3 regions of the Chryseobacterium shigense genome follow, and region 2 is predicted to be linked to each of the others. Evidence: riboswitches for the same ligand, from Rfam matches in the RefSeq annotation. Region 2 holds a riboswitch; each other region holds the start of a gene.
The links. Region 2 has a riboswitch for cobalamin ahead of HNP36_RS09355 (TonB-dependent receptor plug domain-containing protein). Riboswitches for the same ligand answer to the same signal wherever they lie in the genome.
Positions count from the first base shown of each region.

Region 1: it holds a riboswitch for cobalamin, as region 2 does, so the genes downstream of both, HNP36_RS08810 (acyl-CoA thioesterase) here and HNP36_RS09355 (TonB-dependent receptor plug domain-containing protein) in region 2, are expected to answer to the same signal.
Region 3: it holds a riboswitch for cobalamin, as region 2 does, so the genes downstream of both, HNP36_RS13785 (TonB-dependent receptor plug domain-containing protein) here and HNP36_RS09355 (TonB-dependent receptor plug domain-containing protein) in region 2, are expected to answer to the same signal.

Region 1 covers NZ_JACHLC010000001.1:1,906,261-1,916,813, forward strand. The annotation lists gene HNP36_RS08770 (hypothetical protein) at 1-411, shown strand, start outside; gene HNP36_RS08775 (uracil-DNA glycosylase) at 398-1,039, opposite strand; gene HNP36_RS08780 (hypothetical protein) at 1,047-1,571, opposite strand; gene HNP36_RS08785 (hypothetical protein) at 1,676-2,527, opposite strand; gene HNP36_RS08790 (GNAT family N-acetyltransferase) at 2,528-3,037, opposite strand; gene HNP36_RS08795 (endonuclease MutS2) at 3,097-5,244, shown strand; gene HNP36_RS08800 (ATP-binding cassette domain-containing protein) at 5,640-6,302, shown strand; gene HNP36_RS08805 (hypothetical protein) at 6,474-7,271, shown strand; cobalamin riboswitch at 7,325-7,504, shown strand; gene HNP36_RS08810 (acyl-CoA thioesterase) at 7,620-8,003, shown strand; gene HNP36_RS08815 (HD domain-containing protein) at 8,072-8,662, opposite strand; gene HNP36_RS08820 (cytochrome P450) at 8,725-10,059, shown strand; gene HNP36_RS08825 (PadR family transcriptional regulator) at 10,264-10,553, shown strand, end outside.
Region 2 covers NZ_JACHLC010000001.1:2,021,248-2,031,800, forward strand. The annotation lists gene HNP36_RS09340 (DUF2752 domain-containing protein) at 1-161, opposite strand, end outside; gene namA (NADPH dehydrogenase NamA) at 170-1,222, opposite strand; gene cdd (cytidine deaminase) at 1,326-1,808, shown strand; cobalamin riboswitch at 1,955-2,131, shown strand; gene HNP36_RS09355 (TonB-dependent receptor plug domain-containing protein) at 2,162-4,003, shown strand; gene HNP36_RS09360 (hypothetical protein) at 4,017-5,060, shown strand; gene HNP36_RS09365 (CCA tRNA nucleotidyltransferase) at 5,228-6,649, opposite strand; gene HNP36_RS09370 (nuclear transport factor 2 family protein) at 6,694-7,038, opposite strand; gene HNP36_RS09375 (L-threonylcarbamoyladenylate synthase) at 7,145-7,693, opposite strand; gene tnpA (IS200/IS605 family transposase) at 7,994-8,419, opposite strand; gene HNP36_RS09385 (DinB family protein) at 8,558-9,064, opposite strand; gene HNP36_RS09390 (GNAT family N-acetyltransferase) at 9,149-9,601, opposite strand; gene HNP36_RS09395 (nuclear transport factor 2 family protein) at 9,607-10,089, opposite strand; partial or broken gene HNP36_RS09400 (cystathionine gamma-synthase) at 10,109-10,553, opposite strand, start outside.
Region 3 covers NZ_JACHLC010000003.1:222,976-233,528, forward strand. The annotation lists gene HNP36_RS13740 (hypothetical protein) at 21-236, shown strand; gene HNP36_RS13745 (hypothetical protein) at 245-565, opposite strand; gene HNP36_RS13750 (T9SS type A sorting domain-containing protein) at 672-1,433, opposite strand; gene HNP36_RS13755 (IS1595 family transposase) at 1,918-2,844, shown strand; gene HNP36_RS13760 (hypothetical protein) at 2,901-3,134, opposite strand; gene HNP36_RS13765 (hypothetical protein) at 3,225-3,512, opposite strand; gene HNP36_RS13770 (MbnP family protein) at 3,617-4,072, shown strand; gene HNP36_RS13775 (cytochrome-c peroxidase) at 4,065-5,111, shown strand; gene HNP36_RS13780 (transporter) at 5,120-6,058, shown strand; cobalamin riboswitch at 6,273-6,458, shown strand; gene HNP36_RS13785 (TonB-dependent receptor plug domain-containing protein) at 6,574-8,604, shown strand; gene HNP36_RS13790 (YncE family protein) at 8,601-9,734, shown strand; gene HNP36_RS13795 (cell surface protein) at 9,744-10,553, shown strand, end outside.

The DNA.
Region 1 (10,553 bases), 110 kb from region 2:
ACAACTGCCAGTAAACAGGGAACTAAGTCTCCGTTACAAAAAGGAGGAATCATTTATTTTACTCAAGGAGAAAATAAGTTCCTGAAAGAATACGAAATGAATGTCACTTTCAAAGGTATTTCCGAGGACAGCCGTTGTCCTGAAGGTGTAAACTGCATATGGGCAGGTGTTGCCATAGCACAGGTAGAGGTAATGAGTACTACCTCCAGACCAGTGACCTTAAGTCTTGCCACTATGGACAATGCAGGGAGAAATCTCCATCAGTCACAGGAATTCAACGGATATACTGTTTCACTGGAAGAAGTAACCCCGTTTCCGAAATCGGACGGAGGCGCAAAAGCTCTCGAAGGCAATTATAAAATCGGAATAAAAATCACAAAAGCTGACGAAGCTTCTTCTACCACGAAATAGGCTTCTTCCCTTTTGAGACAAGATATTCGTTAATTTTCGAAAAAGGTTTGCTCCCAAAAAATCCTCTGTGAACAGAAAATGGTGACGGGTGTGCAGATTTTAAAATAAAATGCCTGGCCGGATTGATTAGTTCGGCTTTTTTCTGTGCAAAAGCTCCCCAAAGAACGAAAACCACATTTTCTTTTTTATCTGAAATTTCTTTAATGATAAAATCTGTGAACTTTTCCCAGCCCAGATCTTTATGAGAGTTTGGTGAATGGGCGCGAACGGTTAATGTAGCATTCAATAACAGAACACCCTGTTTCCCCCAATCATCCAGTTCTTTGGACGTTCTTACCACCCCTAAATCATCTTTCAGTTCTATGAAAATATTTTTAAGGGATGGCGGTGCGGTAACCTGTTCAGAAACTGAGAAACATAAACCATTAGCCTGGTAATCGTTATGATAAGGGTCTTGCCCGATAATTACCACTTCCACATCATCAAAAGGGGTAATTTCCAATGCTCTGAATATCTGGTTTTTCGGTGGGAAAACTTTTGTGGTTGCATATTCCTGCTTTACTTTTTCCCAAAGGCCGGTAAAGTATTCTGTATTTTTTATGGGGGCTAAAACTTCTGTCCAGGTCATTTCTTATTTATTTATTACAATATTCATATACTCTGTCTTTGGCTAAAACAATATGATTGATTGCTGCCATCTGATAATCAAGATGTACCTGTCTTGTAGCAACAATATTACTGTTGGCTTTTTCCAGCTGATTATCTGCCATTCCTACCGGATGTGAATAGTTTTTATTAACAATGAAGAGTGTTGCATTCTGATCATCATTAAGTTCCGTTTCATCATATTTAACATAGTCTCCTTTGGTATATTTTTCATTACAGTCAATACTGTTAATATCAAAGTCAACTACCTGCTGATACTGTTTAAATGGAGCAGGCTGAACAGGAAGATTGCAAACAATCATATGGTTATCTTTATTATACGTTCCTTTTTCCACCCCAAAATATTCATCCATATCTTCATCTTTTATATCCATATAAATTTTGAGTACAGCCTGATTGCTCATGATATTGTTTCCGTTATACCACGTGAATACCTGAAGAATGACAAACAAAATAGCAGCCAGTACAATGATACCTGTTAAAATTTTTTTCATGATTAGCCTGATAAAAAATCAAATATAAATTAAAAAAAGGCAATATCAAACTTCTGTCTTACATCAGAAAATATAAAGAATTTAAATTTCATATCAATAGCTTTTTAATTTTCCTGTTTTTGCTGCAGTTCATCTTTTGAAAATAAAATTTTATGCTGATGATCTTTTATAAATTCCTTTTCTCTTTTTGGATAGCGGTATTTCTTCTGAGTTTGCAGGCAATAATGTATTTGTGAAGATTTATTGATTTCAAAAGCTGAAGAATATTTCTGTTTCATTCTTTCCGACAGATCCGAGTCATGTAAATATCTTTCTCCACAAACAAAACAAGGCTGATTTTTACTTTTTGCAATATAACCACAAATTCCACAACTTTCTAAAGTCAGTATTTCATTTTTCTTATATAGGTTGTTTTCAGAAAACAAATAATCCGGTACATTCTTCAATAATTTATAAAAACCCTGTTCAAGTTCAAATACGGAAAAGCTGTTTTCATCCCAATCTGTTTTTCTATTGAAAATATTTTCAGGCTTTAAAAAGAAATTAATACGTAAAACTGTATCAAACTCTGATAATTCCACTCTATCAAGATTATTCCATTTTACAGTAACCCATTTATTTCTCCGATAAAAATTTTTAAATACAGAAAAGCCTGCTGGGTTGATTTTCTTCACAGAATATTTACATTTTATCCTGTAATAACATCTGGCACAGAAAGGATCAGCAAAATCCCCTGCTCTTCCACATTTGGAACAGGTATGATTGATCTTATATTCAAATTCTTCAGCTAATTTTTTAAGGGTTTGATCTTCATGATCGGAAACATTTATTCTTATACAATTATTGCTGTGAATAGAATCAGTCAATTCTACTACAGTATCTGAAACCTGAGGAAACTTTTCTTTCAGTTGCCTGTAAAATTCATTCATCAATCTTTTCTTTCTTCCTAATTTCATCTATTGATCTGATTGCTTCAAACTAAAAACCAAATTATTAGGAAAACCTTCATCCACTCTCCCTTCTTCCAAAACAAAATGATGCTTTAACAGAAGTCCTTTAGAATTTTCATTGAGCTTATTCGTAAAAGCTAAAATTTCCTGTAAATGCAGTTCATTAAACCCATAATCTAATACAGTTTTTAATGCTTCGGACATAATTCCTTTTCTGTGATAATCGGGTAACAATTCATAACCTACTTCCGCTATTTTTCTATCTTCTGAAAAATTCCAGAGGCAAATCGTTCCGATGAGATTGAGTTGGTCTTTTAAAGAAATTCCCCAATAAAATGTTTGATTATTCCTGGTTCTTTCTTTAATAGTTAAAATAAATTGCAACGCATCATAATTGTTTTTCGGAGAATTTCTCTTCACAAATTGATTGGTAACTTCATTACTTCTGATCCGCAAAATATCTTCAACGTAGCTTTCATTGATTTCTTTTAATAGTAATCGTTCAGTTTGTATCATTAATTTTGTAAATATCTCAAATATACATAATAATCACATTTTCTCACTAAATTTGCAGTGTGTATATAAATAAAGAAGATTTAAACGAATTAGAGTTTCCGCAATTGCTCGCGGAGATCTCTCCATTTGCGTATTCTCCGAAAACGAGAGAAAAAATTCTTCAACTTCGTCCGATGGAAATTGACGAGGCGGAACTTTCACTGAAAAAAACGTCGGAATATCTTTCGAGTTTTGAAAGTTCAAATGCAATTCCGTTCGATGAATATGAAGATATCGAAAATGAGCTGAAATTAATGCTGATTGAGAATTACCGATTGGAAAATGGTGCTTTCATTAAGATAAAAATGTTAACAGAGCAGATAGGAAAACTTCAGAAGTTTTTCCCAACCATGCCAGAAACGTTCCCTACTTTGATCAAAGATGTTTCTGTACTTGAATTTAAGAAAGAGATTATTGACAAGGTAGACAAAGTATTTAACCGCTTCGGAGAAGTAAAAAGTGACGCCTCTCCTGTTTTGAAAGAGCTTCGTGCTGAAATTCAGGTGGCTAAAAAGGCTATTCAGGAAAACTTCAACCGGGCCTTATTTAATTACGGACAAAGTGATTTTCTGGATGATATCCGGGAAACGATTATTGAAGACATGAGGGTTTTAGCCGTAAAATCCGGATTCAAGAAAAGAGTGGCAGGAAGAGTTCTGGGAATCTCAAAAACAGGTTCCATTACTTATATTCAGCCGGACAGTGTGGTAAAACACTATTTCAAGTTCCGTGAAAGTGAAGAGGAAGAAAAGAAAGAGATAGACAAGATTCTCAGAAAACTGACTTCAGAACTGGCGGAATTCCAGCCTCAGCTCTGGAGATACCAGGCTTATATTTTTGATCTTGATCTTACCAGAGCAAAAGCTAAATTTGCAGAGCTTGTCAACGGAATTCTTCCGAAGATCAACCGTCACAGAACATTAAAGCTGAAAGATGCATTCCATCCACTGTTATGGTTGAGAAATAAAGCGGAAAACAAGACTATTTTCCCACAAACCCTTAGTTTAACGGATCAAAACAGAATCATCTGTATTTCCGGGCCGAACGCGGGAGGAAAATCCATCACCCTGAAAACAGTAGGGTTACTCCAACTGATGATCCAGACCGGAATTTTAGTTCCTGTACATCCAAGGTCTGAAATGTTCTTCTTTGAAAAGATCATGACTGATATTGGTGATAACCAGTCGATTGAAAATCACCTTTCTACCTATTCATCAAGGCTTAAGAAAATGTCCGGAATTATCCGCGAAGCTGATGGTAATACATTGCTTCTTATTGATGAGTTCGGAACAGGATCTGATCCTGAACTTGGTGGTGCACTGGCGGAAAGTTTCATGGAATATTTCTATGATAAAAAGAGCTTTGCCATTATTACCACACACTATACGAATATCAAACTGGTAATAGAACAGCTGCCTCATGCTGAAAATGCCGCCATGCTTTTTGATGAAGAAACGCTGGAACCTATGTATAAGCTGGAAGTGGGACAGGCAGGAAGTTCATTTACTTTTGAAGTAGCAGAGAAAAACAGAATCCCAAGATTTATTATTCATGCTGCCAAAAAGAAAGTGGAACATGATATTGTGAACCTGGATAAGACCATTGTGAAACTTCAGCAGGAAAAATTTGAGGTTGAAAAACTGAAAACCGATCTTGCAGAAAGAAAAGAATCTGTAGAAGATAAACGTGATAACCTGCAAAAACTGAATGACCAGCTGCAACAAAAGCTTTTCAATTTCCAAAAGCTGTATGAGGAGGAACACCGTAAGCTTCAGTTTGGAAACAAGATTGAAACATTTATAGACAGTTATGTGAAAGGAAAATCCAGAAAAGATGTTGTGAAGGATTTTGTAAAGCTGCTTGAACAGGAAAAATTCAGAAAGATAGGTGCTGATAAGGATGAATCAAAACGTCTTCAGGTCGTTAAAAGAAAGATTACGCAACAGCTTAAAAAGGAAGAAGTGATTGAAAAGATTGCTGAAACCAACGAAAAACTGGAAGAAAAACGTAAGACAGACCGCGCCGTCTGGATGAAAGAAGGCCAGCGTGTTCGTATCCCGGGAAGCACAAGTGTGGGAACTATTGAAAAAATTTCCAAGAATAAAGTAATCGTGAACTACGGGACATTTAAGACGACGATTGATGCGGATGAGCTGGAAAGGATTTAATCACTCACAATTCCATAACTTTTAAAATAATTGATAAATAGCGCTGATTTTTTTCAGCGTTATTTTATTTTCTTCAGGTATTAATTTTATACAGCCGGATTTTATTTTTACTTTTGATTTATGGATAAAGATTTATCAGTTCTCTGGATTTTTTATAAAAAACTAATCATTCCTGCTGTTTTATTTTCACTTTTGATATCTTTCTTAAGTCAGTTCAGTATTGAAAATTTTGGGCTTTGTTTTTTCCTGATCTTTCCGCTTCTCCATTTCTTTATCTATGATATCAGACTTAAAAGTGAATACTTTTTCTATGCCCATTTTGGTTTTTCAAAACTTTTTTTGTGGATGCTCACTGTATCGTTAGGTTTAATTCTTAAAATTATCACTAAATTCTTATGAACAAGCTTCACGTTGACAGTGTTACCAAATCTTTCGGCCAGAGAAAAATCCTCCAGGATGTTTATTTAAGTTGTGAAACAGGAAGAATATCTGCGCTATTTGGTCCATCCGGTAGTGGAAAATCTACCCTGATGGAAATTATTTTCGGAACAGCAAAAGGAGATACACAGTTTATTAAATTTAATGATTCTATTCTCAAAAACCAGTCTGACAGAAAAAACAAACTTGCTTATCTGCCACAACGGTCTTCCTTTCTTCCCAAAGAATGCAAGATCCAAAAGCTTATTCCTCTGTTCTGTACCAAAGAAAATACAGAAGTTCTGTACAGTTTAAAAATGATACAGCCATTTTTAGATAAAACTGTCAGGAATCTCTCAGGCGGCGAGAAAAGAATTGTTGAAACCTTAATTATTACACATTGCGACTCAGCATTTATTCTTCTGGATGAACCTTTCAGTGGGGTTTCTCCAAAATCTGTAGATGAACTGAAAACAATCATTAAAGCCCAATCAAAAAACAAAGGAATCATTATCTCTGATCACAATTACAGTATCATTTTAGATATAGCTGATGATATTTATCTTCTGTCTGAAACTTATCTGAGAAGGATAAAAGATGTTAAAGAGCTACAGCAATTTAATTATCTTCCAAAAAGCTGAAATATATTAAGATTTTTAAAAATTACTCTCAAAATTATAAAATAAGATTCTCATGAAGAGTTTTATATTATTTTTCAGAAAAAATTGATAGTTTTAATCAAATACCATTATATTTTACAGAGCAAAAAGCATTTAATTTATATATTTGAAGGATTAAAAAATTTCATAAAAATGATTTCCATAAACAAGGCATTGTACCTATCCGCTTTCAGTCTTTTTTCCTTAGCATTTGTTAAGGGACAGAATAAAGTTCCTTTTGGTGTTGTAAAAGCTGAAGAAGGTTATGCTAACGTACGTGTCCACAAGGATGACTACAGAAAAATCGTAGACAAAATCCGGATGCGTAAAGGTGATGTATTTGTTTATGTAAAGCCTGCTCCGGGAGAAACGGAATGGGTATGGATCAAATATCCTGAAAAGCAGGATGAGGAAAAACCTTTTGTGAGATACGAAAACCTTGAGAAGGAAGGAATGGTAAATAAGGGCCGAATTGCCTTTATAGACCAGCTTCCGCAATTTACTCCTTCAAAATCCAAGAACGGAAAGTCACTTATTTTTACAGATAACAGCAATCCAAAAATCCCGACAGCCCAAAGAACGAAGGTCGTTATTGATGTTTATCCTTCCAATGCAGGGTACAGAAAGCAGGAAAAGGATGCAAGCGGAAAAATTCTTACTATAGATAAGATAAAGCCGTGGGGAATCAAGGATGCGCTTCCTGAAGGTATGACGGAAATCAAATCCATCAGGGTTCAGCAGCCGGGAAGAGGTTCCGTTTTTGTAAGGGAAGCGATTAAAAATATGTTCCAGCCTACTATGGATTTCAATAATGTTGGAGTAACAGCGCTCGACAATGATCATATCTACCTTTATATGATTAACGGCTCCGGTGAAAACAGGTATGTTACGCTCTGGACCATCAAGGAAGGAAAGGTAATGAGCCAGATTATTTACAATAGTCCGGAATAATTGCCTTTTTTCTCTGTAATATTCCTATTTTTGCAACTGAAAAAGTGTAACGCTAATTCATCACAGAAACTGGTTCTGCTTACCGCAGATTAAAAGGGAACCGTGTGAAAATCACGGACTGTCGCGCAACTGTAAGTAACTGAAGTCTTTATCAAAGATCCACTGTGCAGGGCACGGGAAGGAGATACAAGATGTTACAAGTCAGGAGACCTGCCTATTTCTTTACACAAGAAACTTTCGCGATCTGAAGTTTATTGATCTGATGGACTGCTTCAGGAACTCTTATGATTCCTGTTATTGTTCTGTTATTTTAATAGTATTTCATTTCGCCTTAATTAATAATGAAATATGACTACAGAAGAAAGAATTGCAGCATCCGAAACCAGAATTTTTAAAGCGGTTTTCCCTAACACTACCAACCACTACGATACCCTTTTCGGAGGTACTGCCATGCAGTTGATGGATGAAGTAGCTTTTATCACAGCCACCCGTTTTGCAAGAAAAAGAGTGGTAACCGTAAGCAGCGATAAGATTGATTTTAAAAAACCAATTCCCGCCGGAACAATTGTTGAGCTTATCGGAAAGGTTTCCTATGTGGGGAAAACAAGTATGAAGGTGAATGTAGAAATCTATACGGAACAGATGTATTCTTACGAAAGAGAAAGAGCCATTGTAGGAGATTTTACATTTGTAGCTATTGATGAATTTAAAAAGCCGATCAGAATCTTGTAAATTCTGATTACAGAAGAGTTTCGGGCGGCCTGCGGCCGCCCGAAACTTCAAATCTTATCAAATACGGGTTATCTGACTACTTTTTCAGTCTCCAGGCTTCTATTCAATAGCGTTTCAAAGGCCTCTCCCATTTCGTCCGATGCTCTTGTAATAGCATTTTCCAGCATATTCCTGATCTGTTTCTCAGTAACACCGGCTTCCGTCCAGCTTTTCCCTGAAGTATGGGAATTCAGGATAAACGGCATAATGCGGTCAATGGAACATGCAAAAACGGCATCCGGAGTTTTTTCTTCTTCAAATTCCAGCCACAGTTCAAAAAACTCGGTACGTAAAGGTTCGTCCAGGATTCCAAAGATTTTCTGTGCTGAAACTTTTTCTCTTTCAAATTTCCCTGCCATTGCCTTTTCGTCAAAAAGGAAAGTGTCTCCCGCTTCTATTTCCACCAGATCATGAATGGAAAGCATTCTTATTACCCTTAAAAGATCAATATCTGCACGGTTTTTAGCGTATGGATAAAGGATCTGTGCCAGAATAATAATCTGCCATGAATGTTCGGCGGTGTTTTCCCGCCTGGAATCATCGGCATTATAGTTTCGTCTTTGTACGTTTTTTAAAGCGTCAACTGCCAGGATAAAATCTATTTCTTTCTGAATTTTCATACTGCAAAAATAAGTCATTTGATATTATATGGATTAGTTGTAATTTTAGTTTAAAATTTATTATGAATCCCACATTCAATTATCCTCCCGAAGTTAAAGGAACAAGAAAGCTATATTCTTTATTTAAGGGAGCAAATCACCCTTTGGAAGTTTTTAGCAGTAATCACAGGTTCTTGGGTGATACTTACTATATCAACGCTGTTTTTGTGAAAAGAAAGTTCATTTTTTCGCAGGATAAAGAGTTCATTGAGTATATTTTAAAAAGTAATCATAAAAATTACTATAAATCTCAGATACAGTCCGTTACTCTTGGTAAATATCTGGGAAAAGGATTACTGACCAACAATGGGAAAGACTGGCTCAGGCAGCGAAGATTGATCCAGCCCGGTTTCAGCAAGGTAAAAATTACCAGTCTGGCTTCCATTATAGAAGATGAAACAGAAAAAGCATTTGATTTGTTTACAGCCCGGAATGAAGTTGATCTTTATGATTTCTTTCATACGCTGGCATTCAATATTGTAGCTAAAACCCTCTTCAGTTCTGATATAGATGAAGATACGGTACACAGGCTCAGTAGGATCATTACTGAAATTCAGGAAATTTCCACTAAAGAGATCAGACTGCCGTTTTATGCACAATTTTTAGGTCTTCTGGGGATCATTGAGAAGAATGTTCAGAAAAGTAAAGAGTCAAAACACATCATTCAGGGTATATTGGATAAAAGGAGAACTTCCTCTGAAGAAAAAAATGATCTGCTGGATATGCTGATCCAGGCGAGGTATGAAGACACCCAACTTCCTATGACGGATGAACAGCTGATAGACGAGATGCTGATTCTTTTTATAGCAGGGCACGAAACCACAGCCAATGCATTAAGCTTTATTTTTTATGAGCTCAGTCAAAATCCGGAAGCAGAAGAAAAGCTGAAAAAAGAAATCCAGGAAGAAGGTGATGCTGTTTTCACCCCGGAATCTTTAATGAAAAAATCCTTTACCACAAATATTATCAAAGAAGCCATGAGACTGCATTCTCCGGCCTGGGCAATAGACCGTGAAGCGTTGAATGATGATCAGTTCAAGGAGTATTCATGGGAAAAAGGTACACAGATTATTCTTTATATAAGCGGATTACACAGAAATCCCCAGTACTGGGAGCACCCGGATACATTTATTCCCGGGCGTTTTGATGATGAGAATGCTAAAAATTTGCCCTACTACCCTTTCGGAGCCGGTCCCAGACTTTGCATAGGAGAACATTTTGCGATGATGGAAATGGCGCTTATCGTCCGTAAGTTCTATAAAGATTTCTCTTTTCAATCTCATCAAAACACCCTCAGGAAAAAAGCTCTTGTAACCCTGAGACCTGTCCGCCTCAGTGGAAAAGTAATCAAAAAATAGACGGTAAACATTTTCAAATTAAAATTCAATAAAAATAAATTAACTGATTATCAATATATTACAGTATTTATAAATATTTTTCCACTACTTTGTATTGCATAATACCATTTTATTTACATATCTTTGTAATGTAAAATCAGAATAGGTTCAACTAGCTAGGAACATTTTTCTGAATATATAACTAATTAACAAAACTTATTAAAGATGAATACTGAAAATACCAAAGCGCAAATGCGTAAAGGAATTCTGGAATTCTGTATTTTAAGTCTCATCAATCATCGTGAAATGTATGTTTCCGACCTTATCGATGAACTTAAAAAAGGAAAACTGGATGTGGTGGAAGGAACCCTCTATCCTCTCCTTACAAGACTGAAAAACGGCGAGTTCCTTTCCTACAGATGGGAAGAATCTACAGGAGGGCCACCAAGAAAATATTACCAGATCACAGAAAAAGGAAAACTTTTCTTGGATGAACTTCAAAATACCTGGGCAGA
Region 2 (10,553 bases):
AGAAACAGAAGCAATGTATAAACTGCCGGATACAATTGAAAAGCCTCTGAAAACTTCCCTTCAAATACCAGCAGAATTGCCCTCTGGGCACCACACCCCAGGCATTCTATTCCCAGAAACTTCTTGCTGGGACAGGTAAGCATAAAGTCTTCAATATCCATTCCCTGTATTATGATGAAATTTTTGCTCTTGTGTACTGGTGGGGAAAGAAGCAGTCTTCTTTCGTTTCAAATGATCCTTGAACGGCAATATATGGATTTCTCAGGATCTCCCGTGCAATAAATATGAGATCTGCATCTCCTTTTTGCAGAATATCTTCAGCCTGTTCCGCTTTTGTAATGAGTCCCACCGCGCCGGTTTTTACGTTTGCCTGTTTCTTGATCTGAGATGAAAAAGGAACCTGATAGCCATCAAATACAGCTATTTTAGCCCCATGAATATTTCCTCCGCTTGAAACATCTATCAAATCTACAGAATGTTCTTTCAAGATTTTGGAAAGTTCTGCGCTGTCGTTGATATTCCATCCGTTTTCAGCATATTCGGTACCGGAAATTCTTACAAAAAGAGCGGTATTTTCGTCAAGCTCTTCATTAACGGCATCTACAATTTCAATAAGGAAGCGGATTCTGTTTTCAAAACTCCCGCCATATTCGTCTGTCCTGATATTGGAAAGCGGTGATAAAAACTGGTGGATCAGGTATCCATGTGCTCCATGAATTTCTATGACATCAAAACCGGCTTTTACAGCCCTTTTTGCCGCGTTTTTAAAATTCTGAACCTGTTCTTTAATTTCAGTAACAGTTAAAACATGCGGAATCCTTTCAGCAGGATGATATGGAATGGCGCTTGGCGCTACCGTTTCCCAGCCTTCTTCAAGAGAAATCTGCAGATTATTCCAGGTAGAACCTTTTCTTCCTGCATGGGCAAGCTGTATCCCGATTTTACTTTCTGAACGGGAATGAACAAATTCAACAATTTTCTGCAGCTCTTCTGCCTGCTGATCGTTCCAGATTCCCATACAGTGGTTGGTAATCCTCCCCCGTGGTTCCACACCCGTAGCTTCAACCACGATAAGTCCTGTTCCGCCCTGGGATCTGCTTCCGTAATGTACGAAATGGAAATCGTTTGCAAGTCCGTTTTCGCATGAATACATACACATGGGAGACATTACCCATCTGTTTTTCAGCTCTATATTCCTGAATTGTATTGGTGTATATAACATTATTATCTTTTTGAATTTCAATTTAATGGATGAATAAAAAAAACGTTGTCCAACTGGTGAAAAAGGAGTAATTTTAGCCCCCATTTTTTAGTCTGACTAATATATGAAAAAAGACATACAGATCGGTTACGAGCACTTTAAAAACAGCAGTGAACTGAACGAAATAGAAAAAAAACTGTTCGAAAGAGCCAAAGAGGCCCGTGAAAATGCCTATGCTCCTTACTCGAATTTCCTTGTAGGATGTGCTGTCCTGCTGGAAAACGGTGAAATTTATTCCGGGAACAACCAGGAAAACGCGGCTTATCCGTCAGGGCTTTGCGCAGAAAGAACCACTCTTTTCTGGGTAGCAGCCAATTTTCCTGATGTAAAGGTGAAAAAGATCTTTGTTGTGGGAGGCCCAAAAGAATTCCATGAAAAAAATCCTCCTATCCCACCATGCGGAGCCTGCAGGCAAAGTTTAATAGAATATGAAACCAAGCAGCATGAAAACATCGATCTTTATTTTTCAAGCATGAATGATGAAGTGGTAAAGGTGCATTCTATTAAGGATCTGCTGCCGTTTTATTTTGATTCATCATTTTTGTAGGATGAAGTTTTGTCAATAGTGAATTTTGCTTTGCAAGTGAACATCCGGATTTGAAAAAGTCGTTTTATATTTCTCTTCAAAGCAAAATTGATCATTCATAATTCACAATTGACTTTTACCTTTTTTGTGGGATACATTTAAAAAGTTATCTTTGCAAAAATTTTGGTTTCCAGCATTTTGGAAATAATAGGGAATTGGGTGAAACGCCCAAACTGTCCCCGCAACTGTAGATCGCATTAAAAATTTCTGTAAAAAGTCACTGTTTACACGGGAAGGCACAGAAAGCGAAAGTCAGGAGACCTGCCAGAATTATAACTAAAAACGTATTACTTTCGGAGGAAAAGTAAAATAGTATGGATATAAAAAGGTCTTTATTACTGCTTTGTACATCTTACGGCAGCTTTCTTTTCGGACAGGAGAAAGCCATTGATACTATTTATATTTTCGACAGCCAGATGAGTAAAGTGAAACTTTTTCATCCGGTACGTACTCTTACTCCAAAAGATGTAGAAAAAAATTCAACTAATCTTTCTGAACTTTTACGTTTCCAATCTTCTATTTATGTTAAGGAAAACGGTCGTGGAGCTGTTTCTTCACCGTCATTCCGGGGAACTACTGCCCAGCAGACCGCTTTTGTATGGAATGGAATCAATATCAATTCCAGTTTTCTGGGACAGGGAGATGTGAATAATATTCCCCTTTTCGGATATGATCAGATTGATGTAAAAGCCGGTGGAGGAAGTGTGGTTTATGGAAGTGGTGCCATTGGAGGAAGTATTCATTTAAATAATATTCTGGATTTCAACAGAGGATTTAAAGCTTCTGTTTATTCGGAAGCGGCTTCTTTTGATACTTATAATAATTTTGTCCAGGCTTCTTTCAGCAATGATAAATTGAGTGTGAAAGTTTCCGGAAGTTATGTAACGAGCCAGAATGATTATAAAGTTCCTGAATTCGTTGTGGGAAATACGGGATTCAGTAATATCAACGGAAAGTATTATAATACTTCTGCAAATATCGGAGTATCCTATAAAATTGCTGATCATCAGACTATTTCATGGCAGAACCAAATGTTTGATGCCTCACAGCATTACCCTATTTTTGAGCAGAACGGCAATAAGACAAAATATAATGCACAGACTGTAAGAAGCCTGATTGCATGGGATATCAATAAAAGTAATCTTTCCAACAGCTTAAAAGCAGCTTATACGGAAGATAATTTCCAGTATTTCTCAGATCTTAACCAGCCTAAAACAAGCGGTGCGGAGGGAAAGAATTATATTTTCAAAAATGATTTCAACTACTTCATTTCCCCAAAAATAAACATCAATGCAATCGGTGAATTTCAGGTGAATAAAGGCAAAGGCTATCAGTCCGGAATTGGTTCTATCAGCAGAAATGTGGGTTCCTTATCCGGTTTGGTAAGATATTTTGCAACGAAAGATCTCCGTTTTGAAGGAGGAATCAAAAAGGATTTTGTAGAAGGTATTTCTTCTCCGCTTCTGTATTCTTTTTCAGGAAAATGGGATGCTTTACAATGGTATCATTTAGGGATTAATTTTTCAAGGAACTTCAGATTTCCTTCTTTTAATGATCTTTACTGGCAACCGGGAGGAAACCTGGATTTAAAGTCTGAAACTTCTACGAATGTTGACATGAATAATGAGTTCAGCTTCGGGGATTTTAAAGTGACTTTAAGTCCTTATTATATGGACATCAGGAATCTTATTAACTGGCTTCCGACGTCTTATGGATATTGGGCTCCCTTCAATACATCCCGGGTTGAATCTTACGGTCTGGAATCCCAGGTTACCTGGAATAAAAATTTCGGAAAACATGCTTTGAAAGTGGATGGAGGCTATACTTATTCGAAATCAATAAATAAAGAATCCCAAATGCAGATGATGTATGTTCCGGTTCATAAAGCTGTCGGAAATATAGAATATGGATATTCTTTCTTTAAGCTGTATGCTCAGGGATTATTTAACGGTCTTACCTATACTACTAGTGATGAGCAAAGATCAACAGCAATTGACCCTTATTTTATTTTAAATGCAGGAGTTTCTGCCACACTTTTCAAAAAATATACTTTAGGATTTAAAGTAAATAATATAACCAACACTGTTTACCAGACGGTATCTTATTATCCGATGCCGAAGAGAAATTACAGTGTTTATGCAGCCATTAATTTTTAAACTTAAAAATATTATGAAACTGAACAGATTTCTACATTTTCTTTTTGCTTTTGCACTTCTTTCGGGCATTGTGTCCTGTAACAGTGACAGTAATGATGAGCAGGAAATATTCTACGGCAACGGTTTTCTGATTGCCAATGAAGGTACTTTCGGGAAACCGGAAGCAGACGTAACGTTTGTAAGTGCAGACCTGAACCTTAAACAGGATAACGTTTTCGCCCTTAACAACGGTGGTGCCAAATTGGGTGACGTTTTACAGATGGTTGCTTTCAACGGTGAAAATGCTTATCTGCTATTGAATAACTCGAATAAAATCCAAATCGTAAACCGTTATAATTTCAAAGCAAACGGCGAAATTACAGCCGAACTTAATACTCCACGTTATATGGCTTTTGCCAACAATAATATTTATGTAACAAATGATAAATATTTAGGGGATAAGTTTGTGAGTATTTACAGGGTTTCAGACCGTTCTTTCATCAAAAAAATCTCTTTTACGGATGCTGCTGAAAGGATTGTGGAGGCAGGAAACAATATTTTCGTACAGAATGCTTCATTCGGTTATGGAAATAAAATTTCTTACATCAATACTTCTACTAATGATGTTCAGTCCACCATTACATTACCGGCCGGAAATATCAACAAGATCATTTCAAACAATCAAAATGTATATGCTATTGCAGCGGGAACTGCAGATTCTTATATCTACCAGATTTCAAGCACAGGCAGCATCACAAAAACAACTACTTTAACAGGTATTTCGAATGCTACCAATCTCGAAATTTCAAACGGTAAATATTATTTCACTTCAGGGAAAAAAGTATACGGTATGGATATGAGCGCCACAACAGTGCCTGCATCACCTTTGTTTACTGTTGCGAACGGTGTGGATGATTTTTCTCCTCTATACGGATTCAGCGTAATCAATGACAAGATTTTCACTTCGGATTCAAACGGATTCACACAGGCCAGTAAAATTGTAGTATACAGCACTTCAGGTTCTGTAATCAGATCATTTACTGCAGGTATCGGTTCAAATTCCGTTTATGCTAACTAAGAAATTTAATACTCCGGTATTATAATATAATTTTTTATTTTTTTTCATCATTTGTGTTTTTTTCCGGCTGCTTCTACGAAGCAGCCGGATTTTATTTCGGGGATTATTAAAAACGGGCTACGGCGGGACTTTGTCCCGCCGTAGCCCGTTTTTTTTATATTGTAAGTTTAGCTATATTTCAGCCCCAGTTTCTCAGCTTCGGCAATAACAAACTTTTCAGCTTCTTCTTTTTCGTTGGGAATCTCACCTTCCAGGATTGCTTCTTTCACTTTTTCTTTCAGAATTCCGATCTCTTTTCCAGGCTTAAGATTAAACATCTGCATAATCTCTTCTCCTGTGATCGGTGGCTGAAAGTTACGTACCTGATCTTTTTCTTCCACTTCTTTGATCTTCACTGCTACGTATTCGAAATTCTTTTTAAACCGTTCCTGTTTTCTGGAATTTTTGGTTGTAATATCTGCTTTACACAGGGTAAACAGGTCTTCCAGATCTTCACCTGCATCAAATAAAAGTCTTCTCAGTGCAGAATCTGAAGCGTCATCTGTAATCAGAGCAATGGGACGGGATGACAGTTTTACCATTTTCTGTACGTATTTCATATCGCTTCCCAGCGGCTGTTTCAATCTCTGGAAAAGGGTCTTTACCATTTTTGAGCCTAAGAATTCATGGCCATGGAAAGTCCATCCGGTTCCTTCAACAAATTTTTTGGTAGGAGCTTTTCCTATATCATGCAATAATGCTGACCAACGAAGCCACAAATTATCTGTATTTTCAGAAATATTGTCTACTACCTCCAATGTATGGTAGAAATTGTCTTTATGGGTCTGTCCTTCTACTTCTTCTATTCCCTTCAGTTCTATGAGTTCGGGAATAACCAGCTTTAAAAGTCCTGTTTCTTCCATTAATCCCAATCCTACGGAAGGTTTTTTGGACATCATGATCTTATTGAATTCAACCATGATTCTTTCCATAGAAACAATTTTGATTCTTTCTGCTTCCTGCTTTATAGCGTTCAGGGACTTTTCCTCAATTGTAAAGTTTAATGTTGAAGCAAAACGAACGGCTCTCATCATCCTCAAAGGATCATCAGAATAGGTTTGAGCGGGTTCCAGCGGAGTTCTTAAAATTTCTTTTTCCAGATCTTCAACTCCATTAAAGGGATCTACCAGCTCTCCGAAATTGGCTTTATTCAAAGAAATTGCCATCGCATTGATGGTAAAATCTCTTCTTTTCTGATCATCTTCCAGCGTTCCGCCTTCCACTTCCGGCTTGCGGCTGTTCTCGGTATAGCTTTCTTTTCTGGCTCCTACAAATTCCAGCTCAAGATCTCTGTATTTAATCATGGCAGTTCCGTATGTTTTGAAGACAGAAACTTTTAATTTAGGGTCAATATCCTTTGCAACAGTCTGCGCAAGCTCGATACCGCTTTGTTCTGTTACAAAATCAATATCCGTAGACGCTGTTCTTTTCATCAGAAGGTCACGGACATAACCGCCGACAATATATACCGACTGGTTGTTTTTTTCCGCAGCTTCAGCAATGATCTTGAAAAGCTTTAAATTTTTATTCTGGGCAAGATTAATTTTCATCTTTAATAAATAGGTCGTCCTTTTCTAGCAATGCATCTTTTCCATTAATCATAATGGGCATACATTTTATTAATTTTTCCTTCTTCATCAAAAAACATAACTTCCACAGCATGTTTATCCATAATAGATTTGTAAAAAAGTGCCACCGAATTTACTCCTCCTGTAGATTTTATCAGCTCAAAATGCAGGTCCGGAAATTTGTCCAGTGCTTTTTTCCAATATTCACGGACGGCATTCTTTCCTTTTAATGTACTTTCTTTTCCTCCCGTAGCTATTACGATCATGGGTGTTGTAATTTCAATATCTTCTGTATAATGAGAAAGTATATCTTCAAGGTCATGGGAATTCCAGGCACGGATCCATTCTTCAGCAAACTTTTGGTGGTTCATGGCATGTCTTTTATCAGTTGAAGAATGCAAAGATAGAAATTAAAAAAAAGAAATCCTGCCGGTATACACTGACAAGATTTTAAATTGAAGGAATTGTTGCAGAATTTTACTCTCGAAGCACCTTAATCCTGTTGTCGTTCCATATTTTTATTACTGAAGAACCTGAATATTTTGAAATCTTTTCCCTGTCTTCTTCTACCGCATAATCTACCAGCTTAATGATTTCCGCTGAAATGTCAGAAAACTTCAACGGACTTTTATCACCACTGAAATTGGCAGAAGTTGAAACAAGAGGTTTATTCAGTTTTGTAATCAGTTTTCTGCAGAAATCTGTTTTTATCAGTCTGATTCCTATGCTTCCGTCTTCAGCAAGAAGTTCTTTTGGAAGTCCGCGGGGATTTTCATAAACAATAGTTACCGGCTTTTCACTAAGATCAATAATTTCCCAGGCCATTTCCGGCACATCCACAAGTTCCTGAAGCCTCTTTTCAGACTCTACAAGAATAATCATGGATTTGTTTTTTTCCCTTTTCTTGATGTCAAATATTTTATTGACAGCTTCTATATTGGTAGCATCACAACCAATTCCCCAGATAGTGTCTGTAGGGTAAAGAATTGTTCCACCGGATTTTAATATTTCAATAATGTTTTCCATAATTTTCCAGGGCCTAAAACCTGCGTATAAAGGTAAAGAAACAACGAGATTCGGCCAAAAATATGAGGATAAATGTTCTGTTTAGATTATTAGATTTTGGCTAAAGCCCTATTAGAATTGATTTATTAAAAAAACGGGCTAAAGCCCGTTCCTATTGAATGATATACCGTTTAAATCTTTAAACCATGTTTTAGTATTTCAATCCTGACAGATGTCTTACCGAAAAAACCAACATATTCAATAGAAATGGGCTTTAGCCCATTAACAAAAAACATAAATTATCAAGGCTTCAGCCAAAATTTATTTAAAATTATTCTTTTCAAGAAATTCCTGATATTCTTCTGTAAAACTTTTTCTCTGATGATGTTTCTCTTGATTCTTAATATACTCTCTTACAGCTTCAACCTTCGACTCAGAAACGGACACAGCAAAATATTCGTCCTGCCATGAAAATTTATCTGCTGTAAGTTGATTTTTATTAATCCAATAAGAAGATTCACCTTTCAGAAGTTGAACTATCTTTTCTATATTTTGACCGGATCCTAAAGAAATCAGGCAATGACAATGATCAGAATAACCATTCACCATATCTAAAAATATTTCTTTTTTTGAAGCATTCTCTTTAATATGCCTCCATACTTTTATTCTTAAATCAAATGTATTCAAGTGAGGTATCCGGTTTTTTGTTGAAAAAACAAGATGAATATAAATTTTGATAAATGACATTTGTGTTGTTTTAACCAAAAATAATATTTTTTATTTAAGTTTTGGCTAAAGCCGGATTTAAATGGTTTTCATTAAAAAAACGGGCTAAAGCCCGTTCCTATTGAATTATGTATATCATTTAAATTTTTAATCTAGGTTTTATTTCAATCCCGGCAGATATCTTTCTTCAATAATATTTACATGATGGTAATTGTGTCCTACGATCAATTTTCCGATTGTCTCTGCTGCCAATTCATTTCCATTGGCAACTCCTATGCTCTTGAGAGCAGATGGTTCAAGGCTTTCAATAAGAATTTGGGAAGATTTTCTGACAAGTTTATATTCTTCCAGTAGAGATTCCAGGGATCTTTTATCTGCAAAAGAACTGGCGGCATAACCTTCTTCATCAAAGCCAGGCAATTCAGCTTTTTCGCCTCTTGCAAAAGCCAGAATCCTATATTGAAATACTCTTTCGGTATCTGATAAATGGAGTAAAAGTTCTTTCAGCGTCCATTTTCCTTCGGCATAAGCAAAAAGAGACTGTTCTTCTGTAAGGTTTGAATACAGTTTTACCGTTTTCTCACCTGAAATTTTTAATTCTTCGATCCAGTTTTCAGAAGGAATCTGGTCTAAATATCTTTGTACGTATTTTTGAAAATCTGACATATTTTTTTAACTATAAATGATGAGTAATAAGCAATGGGTGATCATTAACTAATATCGTAAAATTTACTATCGACCATTCCCATTTTAATTCTCTCTGTTCGTCCATTCATAAAAGTTCACAGCATCATAAAGCTCGAAGCCGCATGCGGGATATAACCGGTTCCCTACATCATTGCTTTTTCCTGTTTCCAGAAGGACTCCGCAGGCGTTTGATGATCTGCAAAGTTGTTTTGCTTCATCAATCAGTTCTTTGGAATAGCCTTTTCCTCTGTGGTTTTCATTTACATAAAGATCGTTCAGCAGCCAGTAACGCTGCATTCTTGTGGAGGAAAATATAGGATAAAGTTGAACAAATCCCGTAAGTTCACCATCTTTTTCTGAAACAAATATTTCGGAATCTTTATTGTTAATTCTTTCCTGTAGAAAGTTTCCAGCAGAAGAAATATCTGATTCTTTGTGATAAAAAATTCTGTACTGGTCAAACAGCCCTGCCAACTGATTCAGGTCTTGAATGGTAGCTTTTCTGGTATTTTTCATATTGATTATAAATGATGGTCGTAACTCAGTACTCTTTTCATTTTCCACTGTTTATTCTCCAGAAGCCATAAAATAGTAAATTTTGCACGGCTTCCTTTCACCCATTTTGCATTGGAAAATTCAAAAAATTCATGCTCTCCTTCCTGTACAAAAGCATACAGGGCATTATTGCTGTATAACGGGTAAACTTTCATGCTGTTGGGAACAAGATCTCTTCTTACTTTATTCGGACTTCCGCAGATATTGTTTTTAATGGAAGCAATGAAAGCTGTCTTTCCCTCTGTGATTCCGCCTTTATCATGATAAAATTCCAGATCATCACTGATGACAGTATCATAATGAGAAAGATCGCATTTATTAAATCCTATATCAAATATCAGGCTGTCCAGCTTTTTAGCTGTTTTATACAATTCATCGGTAGTTTTTACCTGAGAATATGCAATCTGGCTGAAAAAGCTTAAGATTAAAAATAACTGAATCCTTCTCATGATGATTGATGTTAAAGGATTAAGAAAATGCTCTCTCAAGATCTGCAATAAGATCTTCCGAGTCTTCAATACCAACGCTTAAACGAACCAAATCGTCTGTAATACCCAGCTCTTCACGTTTATCTGCCGGAATGGAAGCATGTGTCATCAATGCTGGATGATTCGCTAAAGATTCTACTCCTCCCAAAGATTCAGCCAAAGTAAATACTTTTAGTCTTTCCAGAAATTTAACAGCATCTTCTTTTTTACCTGATTTGAATGTGAAGGAAACCATTCCCCCTGATTCTTTCATCTGGGATTTGGCAAGTTCATACTGAGGATGAGATTCTAAACCAGGGTAAATTACTTTATCTACTGCCGGATGGGTTTCAAGATATTTTGCTACAGCGAGTCCGTTATCTGAATGACGCTGCATTCTTATTGCTAAAGTCTTGATTCCTCTTAAAACAAGGTAAGAATCGTGC
Region 3 (10,553 bases), on a different contig from region 2:
TAACTTAAAATTAATCCCAAATGGAAAATACAGAAAACAAAAACATCGAAAAAATTACTAATGAAGAATTATTTCAAGAATTTAAAAGACGTGGATTTTACACAATACCAAATGAAATAAAACCAGATAGACCCTTAAATTATATTGTAGTAGCCATTGAAAAACCTAATTGTGATATTTTCGTAGATTATAAACATGATGTAGAAAAATATAGAACAGGTTTTATTAACTTCTGAAAAATACGTTATTCTATAGTTTTAAGATTATACGCTTTCACTATACCATCAACTTTTGCTATTGTCAGACCAAAATCTTCCCAAACTGTTTGAATTGAATTTATAACTATTGTACCTACTTCGTCTTCATTATCAATTAAGTTTCCTTCGTCATCCTTAATTTCATCAAATGAGCAATATTGCCCCCTTGGTAACTGATATAAAATTTCATTAACAATAAGTTTTTTTGAAAATTTGTTTTCAAACATAACGTCATGAAGATCATCGTAATCAGCATCTTCAGAATTATATAGTTCAATACGAATTAGAAAGGTTGAGATTTTTTTCATAATATTTTAATTTTCACAAAATTACAAAGAAAAATACCAGATTTATTACGGAAAACCATAATAAAATCCCACTTTTTGTCAGTGGGATTATTATTTGAAGTCAATTTTAATTCTTAATAAACTTGGAACTCAACTCTCCAATTTTATAGATATAAATTCCTTTTGTAAGAGTTTCAACATCAATAGCTATTTTGTCCTCATTAGAACTGAAAACTTTATTCATAACCAACTTTCCTGATGTATCATATATTTGAACCTTATTAGCTCCATTATCTGGGTTTATAATGTTCAATATTTTGTTTGTAGGAATTGGAAATGCAGATAGTTTATTTTGAGATTGGACTTCTTTTGCTGCAAGTGAAGTCGTCGAAAGATTATAGATTTCAGTAGAGTTTATTGTGACTTTGTATAGCCTTAATTTATTAGTATTGGTTGTATTGTCATGATAAACATAGAAATCAAATTCATCATCAAATCTATAATTTTCTCCAAAGTCTTTAACTATTTGTCCGTCTTCATTAAAGATTACAATTTTGTTTATAAGACCATTATCATACTTACTAAAAACAACAACAATTTCTAAAAGATTATCTGTATTAAAAATGTTTTTAGATAGAATGAAATTGTTATAAGAACTTATATTCATTGAATACCCTGTTGGAATAGTTGGTGAAAATTGTTTTTTCAATGTGTGATTAGCATTGTAAATCTTAACTGTTGTAAGATTCTGACCAACAGAATAATAATTTGTTTCAGTTGCATTTGTATAAACTTGTAGATTCTCTGATGTGTAAGTTGTTTCAAGTGTGATTTGACTAAATGCAAAATTTGTAGCCATTATAGCTACTGATAGTAGGATTTTTTTCATGGTTTAAAATAGGTTTTCTAATAGTTTAAACTTTACAAAACTATTTTGTAAAGGGTTAATTTCCTTACGGAAATCCATAATGCAATAAATCATAAATGTGATTTTTAATTTCTTCCGAGTCCCGAAGAAGAATTGTTATTAGATAAAAAAGAAAGCGTGGGACTGCTAACTAATTCTCTAACGGGCTCTGGTAAGCCATGGACGAATAAGCAACAGCCCACGCCATAAAAGTATAGCGTAGGTCAGTTTACTTATTATCGTCCTAAATAATTTACCAGATTCGTTAGAGACAATAAGTTTACACCTTCTTAATGTGTTCGAAAAATGTTTTATAGATATGTTATATCCATAATTTTAAACAAATATAAAGAGTTTTTCTGAAGATGAATAATCTTGTTTTTATTTAGCAAAACTTTAGCGTTACATTCCATGAAACATCTTATAAAATCCCCATTTTCCGGACTATATGTTCAAATGAGAACATATGGATATTTTAAATCAATTGAAGTTTAAATCTATTAGGGAATTGATAAACACATTCAATACTGAACAAAAATGTATAGATTTTTTAGAACAAATTTTTTGGAATGGAGAGCCCGTTTCGCCATTTGACAAGACATCAAAAGTTTATAAATGTAAGCATAAATACAAGTGTAAAAACACAGGGAAGTATTTCACTATAAGACATATCCCATTATTTAAGAACTCAAATATAAAGTTTCAGGATTGGATAATAGCAATATGGTTTTTTACAAGTCATAAAGGTAGTTTATCGTCAATGCAATTACATAGAGATTCAGGCTTGACACAAAAGACTACATGGTTGCTATTACACAAATTAAGAGAGTTTTGTAAGTTTGAGAATTTTACTTTATTGTCAGGAGATATTGAAGTTGATGAAACATTTATAGGTGGGAAAAATAAAAATCGACACGCTAATAAAAAGGTTAAAAAATCGCAAGGAAGAAGTTTAATCGATAAAGTTCCTGTTTTTGGATTGGTACAACGAGGTGGTAAAGCTGTCATTATGGTTGTGGGATCTACAAAACGTGAAGAATTAGAACCTTGGATTTTAAAAATTGCTGAAATGACCAGTACTGTTCATTCTGACGAATGGCCAGGGTATGATGGTTTGCCTAAGTATATTAATCATTTAAGAGTAAACCATAAAAAGAAAGAATACGTGAATGGAACAACTCATACAAATACAATAGAAAATATTTGGAGTAATATTAAACGAGCTATTTTTGGTGTTTATAGAGTTATTTCAAGAAACCATATACAAGCATATCTTCATGAATTTGTTCTAAGATATAACACAAGAAAAATGAGCCCAAATGAAAGATTTATGCATTTGATTTCAAACATCAAAGGACGCAATTTGACTTACAATAAATTGGTAACAAAATAAAAATAGCCTTCTATATGAAGACTATTTGGTAATAATATGTTGATTTTCATAATCAATTACAATGTATCAAGATGATAACCTTTATCAGCTAAAATCTTTTTCTCATCTTCAGAAAAAATCTCATTATAATCATCGATGTAGATTTCTGTATTTTGTAACTTTAGTTCATTGATGTGGTCATCAATTTCTTTGGTTAATTCATCAATAGTATTAAAGAAACAAGATTTTGCTGTAAGATTATCATTTTCGTCTTTTATACATGCTGTTATAAGCCTTTCGTTATTTTCCATTTTGAATATTTTATATAGTTATATACAGATATTCAAAATTTAAGTTTTTGAGTTAATTTTAAATATTAAGAACAGTATATTAAATCTAAATTATTTTAGTTCTTCAAGTAATTGGTTAAGATTAAACTGATATTCACGTTTTATGTCTGTACTAAATCGAGAGTCATAAACTTGCTTACGCCGTGAAATACTATCAAAATCACTTGCTTGTTTTAATACATATTCTTTCATTAATTGGTTGTAATTTGAGGTATCAAACAATAGAAATATTGAAGATTTTACTAAATTTTCTAAGGCTTCTATTTTAGCTTTAAGTTGTGCATTTTCACATATAATTTCATCATGAAATTTCATGAAATCATCTGATAAATCATCCATAATTAAAAGTTAAGATTTCTTCCAAAAATAGTGAAAAATAATAAAAAATACTACCTATGTGGAATAGATAATATTTTTAAATGTTGGTGTCAAATTGTATGTAGGTGCCAAAAATAAAATTCGGTTTGGGGATCAGTCAGAAAGCTTATCTGCTGGGGCAGGACGGTCAGGCAGAATTCTGGAACAAAGCCAAGCAGAAAGGGATGTCCTGGTCCTGGTCAGCAGGTTATATTTTCGTAAAACTGGAAGGAAAATACGGAGCAACTGCAGCAGATATGGAATTCATGAATCACACAGGAAATATGGGAAATGTAACCGCTAATAATACTCCCGACCTTTACCGGGAAATTACGTTGAATCTTCCCACTACTGCCAGAGTAACATCGCAGATAAAACCTTCCGTACATATCCTTTCAGATCTCAATCAGTTTCTGAGCGGAAGTAAGTCTCTTACCTTAGATACAGCCAATAATATGATGATGGGATCAAGTCAGCATCTGGTAGACGTTACAGATAACCTTACAGCAATGTTTAAAGTAGATCATGTACACAATGATTAAGATTGTATTAAAGATAATATTGGTTATCATTGTTTTTTCAGGTTGCATATCCTGTTCTGATGAGGTGATCCAGCCACTTGAAAAAGATGAATCTTATCCGTTGCAGTTTCCGTCTTATTTCCCTGAAATGACTTTTGATGCATCCGGAAATCCCATTACCAAAAACGGAGTGGAGTTGGGCAGAAAATTATTTTATGAAGGAAGACTATCGAGAAATAATACCATTTCATGCGGGTTTTGTCATATTCAGGAAAATGCTTTTACCCATCACGGCCATAATGTAAGTCATGGAGTTGATGACAGAATCGGAACCAGAAATGCACCACCTGTTCAGAATATGGCTTTTCTGAAAAGATATATGTGGGACGGGGTAATTCATAACCTGAACGAGCAGCCCATCATTCCCATTACAGATGCCAATGAAATGGACAGTTCAATGCCTGATGTCATTTCCAAACTAAAAGACGACCAGAAATATAAAAAACTCTTCATGGCAGCTTATGGCGATGAAAATGTGACCGGAGAGAGAATATTAAAAGCATTGTCACAATTTATGGCAAGCATGATCTCTGCAGATTCAAAATATGACAGAATGAAACAGGGAAAAGAAATTTTCTCTTCTGAAGAATCTCAGGGAATGGCTCTTTTTCAGCAGAAATGTGCTTCATGTCACAGCGGGGAATTATTTACCGATGAAAGCTTCAGGAATTCAGGAATGTATTATAATGAACAGTTCAAAGATGCGGGCCGTTACCGCGTAACCCTGGACCAGAAAGACTGGATGAAATTCCGTGTGCCAAGTCTCAGAAATGTAGAATATACCGCACCTTATATGCATGACGGCAGATTTTATACATTGGAAGCAGTTCTTAATTTCTATTCAGATAGTGTGGAAGATAATCCCAACCTTGATCCGCAGCTGAAACAGAACGGTCATGTCGGTATTGCAATGAACGGTCAGGAAAAGCAGTTGATCATTGTATTCCTGAAAACCCTGTCTGATAAAAATTTTATTTCCAATCCAAAATTTGCAGAATGAAAATAATCATGAACAGAATAATTTTTATACTCAGCCTGACTTTATCATTGACATATCAGGCTAAAATAATGAATGACAGCCTTTATATTGGAAATGAAATCAGCAGAATGCTGGATGATTGTGACGCATGTGGCTGTGCAGCCGGAAACGGCTCTTCAGGTTTTGAATCTTTATTGAATCCCCAGTTTATTGGTGTAAAGTATTTTGCCCAGCATTATAAGGCCAAAGAAAACCTTTTTGTAAAAAATCTCACACAGGACCAGTATTTCAATACGCTTCAGGTTTGGGGTAAAATTCCTTTGACAAAGAAGCTCAGTATTTACGCCAGCCTGCCTTTCCATTTTCATGAGAAGAAAACAATGCGGGGGGATATCAATATTAACGGTATCGGAGATATGAATCTCATGGGAATATACAGGTTAATCAGTTCCGAAGATAATTTTCATCAGCTCAATGGCGGTTTTGGGGTAAAAATTCCCTTAGGTAAATTTGATGAAAAAGGAATCTCAGGTGTCAATCCAAGTTTTCAGCTGGGAACGGGAAGCTGGGACTATCAGGCTGCATTGAATTATAAATTTCAGAAAAATAAACTGGCAGTTCTGATTAATACAGATTATACCGTGAAAACAGAGAACAAGAAACATTACCGCTTCGGAAATCAATGGAATTACGCAATGACAGGATTTTATCAGGTCGCAGGAAACGAAAAAACAATTTTTTCTGCCAAAGCCGGACTTCAGGGTGAAGTTTATGATAAGAATAAACAGTTTGATGAAGTATTACCCAACACAGCCGGAAGCGCTTTGTATGGAAAGTTTGGTTTTGAGGCTTCTTATAAAAAATTCAGTTTGGGTGGGGAAGTAATGTTACCCACTTATTCCAATCTTGCAGGAGGAGATATTGAAGCGAAATCCCGGTTCAGTATTTTTATCAATTTTGGAATCTGACAGGAGTGGTGGCTTCGAGAGCCTCAGCCACCAAATATGGGTTATTCAATGTTCATTATTAATAGAAATATTGTACTCTTAATTATAATTTCTAAAAACTGGTGGCCGAGGTTCTCGAAGCCACCAGTTTTAGTATATCACTCAACAAATCTGCTCTTTTCATAGTATTGAGAATTAATTTATTATGCCGTGTATTGCATCTGTCAATAATTTTCTATCTTTGCCACAATCTGGTGCGCTGTAAAAAGCACTTAAAAGGGAATCCGGTGAAAATCCGGAACAGACCCGCTGCTGTAAGCTCCACATCAAAGTTTTTGAAGATTATATCCACTGTTTTTTAATGGGAAGGATTTCAAAAACGGAGTAAGTCAGAAGACCTGCCGGAGGATGAACGTTTGATGCTTTCGTGGAATAAAGCTTAGGACAACAATAACTTTGTGCAGTATCAGCTGTGCTTTGTTGTTGCTACCTTATACCTATATCCATTAGCAGGCATCATTATTCCAAATGAGCTAATGGTCGGAAAACTTACTGTTTCACGGTTTCAAAAAGGAGTTGTCATATTGTTTGTGATAACCTCACAACTTATATTCTCTCAATCCAGAGATACCATCCGGGAGAAAACCATTCTTCCGGTCCGGATTTACAAAAAAGACTTTAAAGAAATTCTTCCTGCTCAGGTTCTTTCCGGGGAACAGCTCGAAAGACTGAACAGCCAGTCTGTTGCCGATGCTTTACGGTATTTTTCCGGAGTACAGATCAAAGATTACGGCGGGATGGGCGGTTTGAAAACGGTCAATATCAGAAGCATGGGAAGCCAGCATGTGGGAGTGTTTTACGATGGAATTCAGCTTGGGAATGCCCAGAATGGAGTAGTGGATCTTGGAAAATTCTCACTGGATGATATTGAGTCGGTTTCATTGTATAACGGTCAGAAAAGCGAAATTTTTCAGCCGGCAAAGGATTTCGGGTCCTCAGGATCTATTTATCTTCAGCCTAAAGTACCGGTTTTTAAAGAGGATCGGAAAACCAATTTAATAGTTAAACTTAAGCTCGGTTCCATTAGCTTATTCAACCCTTCATTTCGTTTAGAACAGAAGATTTCAGATAAAGTTTCAGCAAGTTTCAGCTCGGAATTTGTGCAGAGCGACGGCTTGTATAAGTATAAATATGAAAAAAAGAATTCAGATGGATCTGTTGCCAATGATACTATTGCCAGAAGATACGATTCTTATATCCGAGGCAAACGTTTTGAAGCTGCTTTTAACGGGACCATTAATGACGGAAGCTGGAATGTACGCGGTTACGGGTATATTTCGGAACGGGGAATTCCTACAGCCATTGTAAACAATGACTTTGGCCCGAAAGGACAGCAAATGCTGGATGAAAACTATTTTGTGCAGGCCGGTTTCAGGAAAAAACTGTTTCCAAAATTTGAAACTCAGGTTAAAGCCAAATTTGCTTATGATTATTCCAGATTCCTGGATACCGTTAATGTAGCTACAACCGTTTTGCCTATAGATAATTCTTATGTTCAGAGGGAACTTTATTTTTCTTCATCAAACATTTACTCCATCAACAAAAACTGGGATGTGAGCGCAAGCTTTGATCTTCAGTATAATAATCTGGATGCGAGTTTGAGGGATTTCTCATATCCAACGCGGTATACTTCATTACTGGCTTTTGCAACAACTTATCAGTGGAACAGATTCAAATTTCTTGGAAGCGTTCTTGGAACTTTTGTTCATGAAAATGTAGAAAAAAATGCAAAATCGCCTGATAAAACGGAATGGACACCTTCTGCATTTCTCAGTTACCAGCCTTTTGAATCAAATAATTTTACAGTAAGAGCATTTTATAAAAGGATTTTCAGGATGCCGACTTTCAACGACCTGTATTATACCATGATTGGAAATACCATGCTGAAGCCTGAATATACCAGCCAATATGATATAGGATTTACTTATCAGAAACTTTATGACCATCATTTTTTTAAAGGAATTTATGCGAAAGTGGATGGTTATTATAACGAAGTAGAAAATAAGATCGTAGCCGTTCCTACAACCAATTTATTCAGGTGGATGATGACAAATCTGGGTGATGTAAGGATTATAGGGGCAGATGTAAATATACAGGCTGAATTTGATTTAAATAAGATCAAATTAAGACCTCTTGTAAGCTACACCTATCAGCGTGCCGGAGATTATACTGATAAAAAAGAGGATTATTACGGCGATCAGATTCCTTATGTGCCGTGGCATGCCGTGACCTTTACCATGATGGCAGATTATAAGGACTGGAGCTTCAACTACAGTTTTATGTACACGGGAGAACGCTATGACGCACAGCTCAATAATATCAGGGCTAATTATCTTCAGCCGTGGTATACCCATGATTTATCTGTTCAGAAGAAATTCAGCTGGCATTCTTATCAGTTCAAAGCCAGTTTTGAGGTGAATAATGTTCTCAATCAATATTATGACGTGGTAAGGAACTATCCTATGCCCGGAAGAAATTTTAAACTCATTGTAAGCTTTACATTATGAAAAAACTAAACTTTTGCCTGCTGGCTTTTACCATTTTCTTCCTGTTCTCATGCCGGACGGATGATTATGTAGTCCCGTCTGAAAAAGATGAGGTAAGTACAGGTGAAGATACTCCCATTAAAGGTTTTTATCTTTTAAACGAAGGAAATATGGGCAGCAACAAATGTACACTGGACTATTTCGATTATGCTACAGGAACTTATCACAGGAACATTTATGCGGAGATCAACCCGGATGTGGTAAAAGAGCTGGGTGACGTGGGAAATGACATCATGATTTACGGAAGCAAAATGTATGTTGTCGTTAATGTTTCCAATAAAATTGAGGTACTGGACGCTAAAACTGCAAAACGCATCAAGACGATACAGCTTCAAAATTGCCGGTATATGTCTTTTAAAGGCAAAAAAGTGTACGTAAGCAGTTACGCAGGCCCCGTTGAGCTGAACCCAAATTCTCCACCGGGAAAAGTAGTTGAAATCGACACGGCTTCTCTTGCCATAGAAAGACAGGTTGTGGTGGGGTACCAGCCTGAGGAAATGGAGATTATAGGCGATCAGCTTTTTGTTGCGAATTCCGGGGGGTATATGTTCCCGAATTATGACAGAACTGTTTCTGTTATTGATCTCAACAGTTTTACACAGACAAAGAAAATTGATGTGGCTATCAATCTTCATCGTTTGCAGAAAGATAATTACGGTGATCTTTATGTGAGCTCAAGGGGAGATTATTACAATATCCCGTCAAGCCTGTTTCTTGTAGATGCGGTTACCGGAACTGTGAAAAAAGATTTCCATGTCGCAGTAAGCGGAATGACCATCGTGAATGACAAGTTGTATTACTACGGAAATGAATTCAATTATAATACACATACTTACGTAAAAACCTTCGGGATTATTGATGTAAAAACCGAGCAGGTCATTGCCACTAAAATTATTGATCAACAATATGCCGATGAAATAAAAGCCCCTTACGGAATTGCTGTAAACCCTTATACAGAAGACATCTATCTTACAGATGCCAGAAATTATGTGACTACCGGATATGTGTACTGTTTCGATAAAAACGGGAAATTCAAATGGAAAACCGAAGGCGGAAATATCCCCGCTCATTTTACCTTCTTATATAAATAATCAGAAAAAATGGAAAGAAAGACGATTCAAATTATAAAAACTGTGCTTTTCTCTTCAATTGTATTGGCAGTAACAGCCTGTAAAAGTGATACTGAAGAAGTAGCGGAAGAAGTGACATTTCCTGCGGAAGTTCTTAAAGAAGCTTATACAATTGACAGATTAAAACTTTTAAATATAAATCCCAAAATTGAAGGACAGCTAACCTGGAGCATTAACGATTCCATCATTTCTGATCATCTTCAGCTGGACTTTGTAAGCGCTTATATAAAAACATATCCTTTAACCTTAAAGGTAGAACTGAAAGGAGCAGTGAAGACTTATCAGTCAAAGATTATTGTGAATAAAGAACAAACGCCTTACAGTAAATACATCGCCAATGTTTTCGAATTCCGTCCCGCTGCCGGGCAGTTCATCAACGAAGTTCCCGAGTATGTAACCGGAAATACTGAAGCGAATATGCTTCAAAAAGCAAAGGAGTCATTGGTTGGAGGAAATTCCACCATGATTACGTTGGGAGGTTTCGGGGGATATGTTTCTTTTGGTTTCGACCATACAATTCCAAACCTTGAAGGAAGGGATTTCAAAATCCTGGGAAATGCATTCTGGGGAAATAATTCCAGTACAGCCAGAACAGGATCATGTGAACCCGGAATTATCATGGTTGGCTACGACAAGAATAAAAATGGCAAACCGGATGAAGACGAATGGTACGAAATTGCCGGCAGCGAATACTTTAAAAATTCAACTACAAAAAATTATAACATCACCTACTTCAAACCCAATGAAAATAAGCCCCCCGTTCCCGGAAGTGAGTTTTGG